Regions from separate parts of the Aeromicrobium sp. CF3.5 genome, predicted to be linked through region 1. Evidence: riboswitches for the same ligand, from Rfam matches in the RefSeq annotation. Region 1 holds a riboswitch; the other holds the start of a gene.
The links. A riboswitch is a leader RNA that binds a small molecule or an ion and turns the genes downstream of it on or off. The one in region 1 is predicted to bind S-adenosylmethionine.

Region 1 (3,401 bases):
CTGCGGGCCTGCGCAAGGCGGTCGTCGTTGAGGTCGCCGACGATGACGACCGCAGCGCCGAGCAGTTGAGCGGAGGCTGCGGCGGCGAGACCCACGGGTCCTGCTCCGGCGATGTAGACGGTCGAGCCCACGCCGACACCGGCGGTGACAGCACCGTGGAAGCCGGTCGGGAAGATGTCCGACAGCATCGTCAGGTCGAGGATCTTGTCCAGTGCCTGGTCGCGGTCGGGGAACTTCAGCACGTTCCAGTCCGCGTACGGGACCAGCACGTACTCGGCCTGGCCGCCCACCCAGCCGCCCATGTCGACATATCCGTATGCCGAGCCGGGGCGGTCGGGGTTGACGTTCAGGCAGATGCCCGTCTTGCCCTCCTTGCAGTTGCGGCAGCGGCCGCAGGCGATGTTGAACGGGACCGAGACGATGTCGCCGACCTTGATGAACTCCACGTCGGGGCCGGTCTCGACGACCTCGCCGGTGATCTCGTGGCCCAGGATCAGGTCGGTGGGGGCGGTCGTGCGGCCACGGACCATGTGCTGATCGGATCCGCAGATGTTGGTCGTGACGGTCTTGAGGATGACGCCATGGGGAACCTTGCGGCCGATGTTGGCCGGGTTCACCCCGGGTCCGTCCTTGAGCTCGAATGTCGGATAGTCGATGTCGATGACCTCGACGGTCCCTGGTCCCTTGTATGCCACTGCACGATTGCCGGTCATGGTGATCCCTCTCCCGAATTCAACACGGTGGTCCCCCGTCGAGGGACGCCTGTTCCGGTGAGGAGAACACCCCTCGAGGCGAGATCCATCTGGTCTCTCAACCGTACGCTCCAGCTCGAGATGGTGGACCCACGCTTGCAGCCAGTGAAAGGCATGGACGGTCAGCGCGGCGCCATGCGCAGCGCGCCGTCCATGCGGATGGTCTCGCCGTTGAGGTAGTCCGATGAGGACGTCTGAACGCACCCAGCCATCGGGGTCAGGTCGACGTGACCGAGCCGTCGAGCCACTCCACGGCGAACGACCGAGGACTGTTGAAGTGCATCGCCTTCACCTGGTCGTGGCACCGCATTGGCGCGCCCGGGGTGTGTCGGGCGCGAGCACATCTGCAGCACGACAGACCTCGAGGAGTTCGTTCCAGGTCCACCCGGGGAAGTGCTGCTCGACGTGGGCGCGGGTGAACCCGCGGGTCACCGGGATGAAGTGCCCGTGCGAGAGCAGTCGGGTCAGCTGAACCCCGGTGCGGTGCTCGCCGTATTCGTACCAGTGAATGTTGATCATGGTGACTCCCTGCGTCCAGGGCACGAGCGTGCCCGCCTTGGCCCCTCGCTGCGAGGGGCCCCGGTCTTCTCCGGAGGGCACCGTGTCGGGCGACGCGGTTGCCGGCCATCACTGTCCGGAGTCGTGGATGGCTCTCTTGACCTGATCTGGACCCTAGGCGGTCGCACCGACAGAATCGCGCCGAGACTGGTTGGGTTGCAGGGTGTGGCGCGTCAGCGCGGCGCCATGCGCAGGGCGCCGTCCATGCGGATGGTCTCGCCGTTGAGGTAGTCGTGATCGACGATCATCGTGACGAGCTTGGCGTACTCCTGCGGCGAGCACAGCCGCTGCGGGAACGGGACGCCCGCGGCCAGGCCGGCGCGGATCTCCTCGCTGACCGTGGCCAGCATGGGAGTGTCCACGATGCCGGGGGCGACGGTGCACACACGGATGCCGTGCTGCGCGAGATCTCGGGCGGCCGGCAGGGTCATGCCCACGACACCGCCCTTGGAGGAGGCGTAGGCGACCTGCCCGATCTGTCCGTCGTAGGCGGCGATCGAGGCGGTGTTGACCACGACGCCGCGCTGACCGTTCTCGTCCGGCTCGGTGGCGGCGATCGCCTCGGAGGCCAGTGCGAGCACGGTGAACGTGCCGACCAGGTTGATCTGCACGACCTTGGCGTACAGGCCGATGTCGTGCACACCCTTGCGACCCAGGATGCGCATCGAGGGTCCGATCCCCGCGCAGCTGACGACGGTCCGAAGTGGCGCGTGCTCGGCGGCGGTGGCGACGGCAGCGCGCACCTGGTCCTCGTCGGTGACATCGGCGGTCAGGTAGGTCACGCCGTCGACGGCGGGAGCCGATTCGATGGCGGCCGGGAGGTCGAGTGCGAAGACGCTTGCGCCCTGAGCAGCGAGAGCGGCGGCGGTCGCCGCTCCGAGACCGGAGGCGCCTCCGGTGACGATGGCTGCGGTGTTGTTGATCTGCATCAGTTCTCCTTGCTGAGATGGCGGGCGATGACGAGGCGTTGGATCTGGTTGGTGCCCTCGAAGATCTGCATGACCTTGACGTCCCGCATGTACCGCTCGACGGGGAAGTCCTTGGTGTAGCCGGCGCCGCCGAGGACCTGCACGGCGTCGGTGGCCACGCGCATCGCATTGTCGGTGCAGACCAGCTTGGCGATCGAGGCCTGTCGACCGAAGGGGCGGCCCGCGTCCTTCAGGCGAGCGGCCGCCAGGTAGGTGGCGCGGGCCGACTCGACGGCTGCGGCCATGTCGGCCAGCAGGAACCCGAGGCCCTGGTGGTCGATGATCGCGCGGCCGAACGTCTCGCGCTCCTTGGCGTAGGTGATGGCGGCGTCCAGGGCGCCCTGCGCGACGCCGGTTGCGACGGCCGCGATGCCGAGCCGACCGGCGTCGAGTCCGGCGAGCGCGATCTGCAGGCCCTGACCCTCGGCGCCCAGCAGTCGGTCCGCCGGGACGCGGACGTCGTCGAACAGCATGGTTGCGGTGGTCGAGCCGGTCAGGCCCATCTTGCGCTCGGGGGTGTCGGCGGTCAGGCCGGGCGAGTCCGCCGGCACGAGGAAGCAGGAGATGCCCTTCGCGCCGTCGTCGGAGGTGCGTGCCATCACCTTGTAGAAGTCCGCCTCACCACCGTGGGTGGTCCAGGCCTTGGCGCCCTTGATGACGTACTCATCGCCCTCGCGGGTGGCCGTGGTGCGCATGGCGGCCGGGTCGGAGCCCGCGTGCGCCTCGGACAGGCAGTAGGCGCCCAGCTGGTCACCGGACAGCATCTGCGGCAACCACTGCTGCTTCTGCTCGTCGGTGCCGGCGGTGAACAGCCCAAAACAGCTCAGGGCATGCACGCTGGTGCCGACGCCGACGGACGCCCACACGGCCCCGATCTCCTCGAGCACCTGCAGGTACACCTCGTAGGACTGGTCCCCGCCGCCGAACTCCTCGGGATAGGGCAGCGACAACAGGCCGGCGCGCCCCAGGGTGCGAAAGACCTCGCGGGGGAAGGTGGCCGTGGCCTCGGCCTCGTCGACCCGCGGTGCGAGCTCCTTGGCGAGAATCTCGCGGGTCAGCGCGATCAGGTCCTCGGACTCGGGGGTCGGCATCAAGCGAGTGGCGGGCATGGAACCTCCTGGTG
Region 2 (3,401 bases), on a different contig from region 1:
CCCCACCACGGCGCCCTCGGCGATCTCGACGTGCCCGGTGACCACGGCGTCCTTGCACAGCCAGACGTGCCGACCCACCCGGATGTGGGCACCGAAGGGGTTGAGGCGGGCCCCCGTGCGGCGGTCCTCGAGGCGGTGCATGTCGTCGGTCGCGACGTACACGTCCGCAGCCCACAGCTGGTCGGGCGCGACCACGATCGTGCCGCCGTTGCGGGCGTCGATCACAGCCTTGCGCGTGGCGACCAGGGGTCCGGCGAGCACGATGCTCGACGCTCCCCCGCAGTACAGCTCACCTCCGGTCAGCTCACATCTCGCCCCGATGAAGATCGTGGCGCCGTCGCCACCGATCAGGAGCGAGGACAAGGTCGACAGGTCCGAGCCGATGACCACGAGGGCGTCGTGGAAGGCGATCAGGCCCAGGTGCTCCAGGATCTGATCGGGCAGCTTGGCACCCTCGGCGAGGTACAGGGCATTGCCCAGGTCGTGCCACCACTGCGGCAGCCGGGGGTCGTGCGACAGGTGCACCAGCACCGTCCCGAGCACATCGGCATCGACGCCGGCTTCCTGCAGGCGGGCGCGATCTGACGGACTCAGCACCCCGCCACCCTAGGACAGGCCGGCGGCGACGAACGCGTCGTAGCTCGGCGCGATGGTGGCCCGAGGACCGACCACACCCGCCACGGCGTCGACCGTCTTCAGGCCGTGGCCCGTGTTGATGACCACGGTCTCCAGGTCCGGGTCGAGCTGGCCGGTCTCGACCAGCTTCTTGAGCACGCCCACGGTCGTCCCGCCGGCGGTCTCGGTGAAGATGCCCTCGTTGCGCGCCAGCAGCACGATCGCCTCGCGGATCTCCTCGTCGGTGACGTCCTCGACCGCGCCGCCGGTCTCGCGGACGATGTCGAGGACGTAGACGCCGTCGGCGGGATTGCCGATCGCGAGGCTCTTGGCGATCGTGTCGGGCTTGACGGGCCGGATCGCGTCGATGCCGGCCCGATGGGCGGTCGAGACGGGCGAGCAACCCTCCGCCTGCGCGCCGAAGATGCGGCACGGCTTGTCCTCGACCAGTCCGAGCGCGACCAGCTCGCGAAATGCCTTGTACACCTTGGTCAGCTGCGAGCCCGAGGCGACCGGGATGACCACCTGGTCGGGCAGGCGCCACCCCAGCTGCTCGGCGATCTCGTACCCGAGGGTCTTGGACCCCTCGGCGTAGAACGGACGCACGTTGACGTTGACGAACGCCCAGTCGTCGGTCTCGCCGGCGATCTCGGTGGCCAGCTTGTTGACGTCGTCGTAGTTGCCGTCGACGGCGATGAGGTTCTCGGTGTAGACCGCCGAGTTGATCTGCTTGGGCGCCTCGAGGTTGCTCGGGATCAGCACGACGGTACGGATGCCGGCCCGGGCCCCGGCCGCGGCGACGGCGTTCGCGAGGTTGCCCGTCGACGGACAGGCGAAGACCGTGGAGCCGAACTCGCGTGCGGCCGAGAGGGCGATCGCGACGACCCGGTCCTTGAAGGAGTTGGTCGGGTTGGTGCTGTCGTCCTTGACCCACAGCTTGGTCAGCCCGAGCTCGGCGGCGAGGTTCTTGGCCTCGAGGAGCCGGGTGAAGCCCGGTTCGAGGTTGGGGCTGGTCTCGATGTCGTCGGGCACCGGCAGCAGAGCCTTGTAGCGCCAGATGTTGGCGGGCCCGGCCTCGATCGACTCGCGGGTGACCGTGCCGAAGTCATAGCCGATCTCGAGGGGGCCGAAGCACTGGTCGCACGCGAAGTGCGGCCCCAGGTCGCGCGTGGCGCCGCACTCGCGGCAGCGCAGGTCGACGGCCGGGCCGAAGGCCCCAGCTCGGATGGTGGTCGAGTGCAGGGTGAGGCTCATGACTGCTCCTGTCATCTGTCCCGGCGCCACGCATCAGCTGCGTGCACCGGGGCGGATTTAGCACCTAGTCGGATGACTGGTTGCTGGGGCTTCATCGGGCCGCGTCCCTCTGCCCCTCTGGATGAGGTGGCACCAGCCTAGACAGGCGTCTCACGATGCGTCCACCTCGTCCACATCGTGGACGACTCAGGAGCTGTGTTTCGAGGCGAGCCGGTAGCCCCCGTCGGCCAGACCGGCCCACCGCTCGAACGGGTTGCGCGTCGCGGGGTCCCCGGCCAGCAGGTACGACACAGCCACCGCCAGCACGTACAGCGGCAGCATCACCGGGCCGAGCAGGAGCGCGTACTGCGTGCAGTGCCGGTCCTCGTGGCGCAGCAGCGCCGGACGAGCACGCAGCCAGGCCGCGTCGTGGCGACTGACGATGACGCTGCCGATCGTGAACGCACCGGCGACCGGGAATCGGTACCGGTAGTCGCCAGCCAGCCAGGTGCCGCGGCCGCGGCGCACCACCGTCGCACCACCGAGCCACGCGATCAGCAGGCCCAGCGGGGTGCTGAGGTTGATCCAGTTGATGACGGTGCGCGCGCGGGTCCAGCCGGTGGGCGCGAGCACCGCCGCACTCATGCGTCGAGCTGGTCGGCCCAGGCCGTGAGCCAGGTCGCGATCGCGTCGGGTCCGTCGAGCACCGCGTCGGCGCGAGCGACGAGCGCATCCTGCTCCGCCGATGCCGAGCAGATCAGCACCCCGCGCAGCCCTTCAGCGCGCAGATCATCGACGGCGTCATAGGCCGGCAGGTCACCCAGATCGTCACCGGCGAACACCACGGTGCGGGGGGTCGTCTCGGCCACGATCGTGCGCAGGGCCTCGCCCTTGTCGGCGCCGGAGAAGCGCATCTCCAGCACCTGGCGCCCCGGCTCCAGGGTCAGGCCCATCTCGCCGGCCACCTCCGCGAGGGGCGCGTGCAGCCGCTTCACCACGTCGGCGCCGAGCCCTCGGGTGTGCACCGCCAGCGCGAGCCCCTTGTCCTCGACGTACGCGCCCTCGGCGCCGTGCTGCGCGAGGAGCGCAGGCAGGCGCTCGGCGAGGCGATCGATGGTCTCGACCCGTTCGGATCCGCGCGGATCGAGGTCGTCGGCGTCCTGGTCGGCGGCGTTCCACCGCTCGGCGCCGTACTGACCGAAGATGACGAGCTGCTCGAGCCCGTCGATCGACGCGAAGCCGCCGAGCTCGAGGGCCTGCGTGACCGGTCGGCCGGTGATGATCGCGATCGTCCCGAGGTGGTGACCTAGTCGTCCCAGGGCCCTGATCGAGTCGGGGTGGGCGAAGGCCTCGGTGGGATCGGCGACGATGTGCGCGAGCGTGCCGTCGAAGTCCAGCGCCAACAGGGTGCCGGCCGGGTCGTCGAGGGGTGCTGGATCAGCAGAGGAGGAGCGGGATGTGGCGGGCATGCGCCCTATTGTTGCGGCCCCGACAAGATGAGCGTGAGCCGGTCCATCTGCATGGGCGCGACGCTGGGCAGCACCCGGCCGATG

Region 2: linked by a shared signal. The riboswitch ahead of thrC (threonine synthase) and the one ahead of ACHAA3_RS10765 (hypothetical protein) in region 1 are both predicted to bind S-adenosylmethionine.

The regions. Positions count from the first base shown of each region.
Region 1 covers NZ_JBIMEZ010000005.1:93,587-96,987, forward strand. Annotated here, with positions in the region: gene fdhA (formaldehyde dehydrogenase, glutathione-independent) at 1-713, opposite strand, end outside; gene ACHAA3_RS10765 (hypothetical protein) at 1,041-1,271, opposite strand; SAM riboswitch class IV at 1,300-1,413, opposite strand; gene ACHAA3_RS10770 (SDR family NAD(P)-dependent oxidoreductase) at 1,484-2,239, opposite strand; gene ACHAA3_RS10775 (acyl-CoA dehydrogenase family protein) at 2,239-3,387, opposite strand.
Region 2 covers NZ_JBIMEZ010000001.1:473,803-477,203, forward strand. Annotated here, with positions in the region: gene ACHAA3_RS02390 (acyltransferase) at 1-597, opposite strand, end outside; gene thrC (threonine synthase) at 607-1,869, opposite strand; SAM riboswitch class I at 1,878-1,997, opposite strand; gene ACHAA3_RS02400 (hypothetical protein) at 2,056-2,493, opposite strand; gene otsB (trehalose-phosphatase) at 2,490-3,317, opposite strand; gene ACHAA3_RS02410 (LytR C-terminal domain-containing protein) at 3,323-3,401, opposite strand, start outside.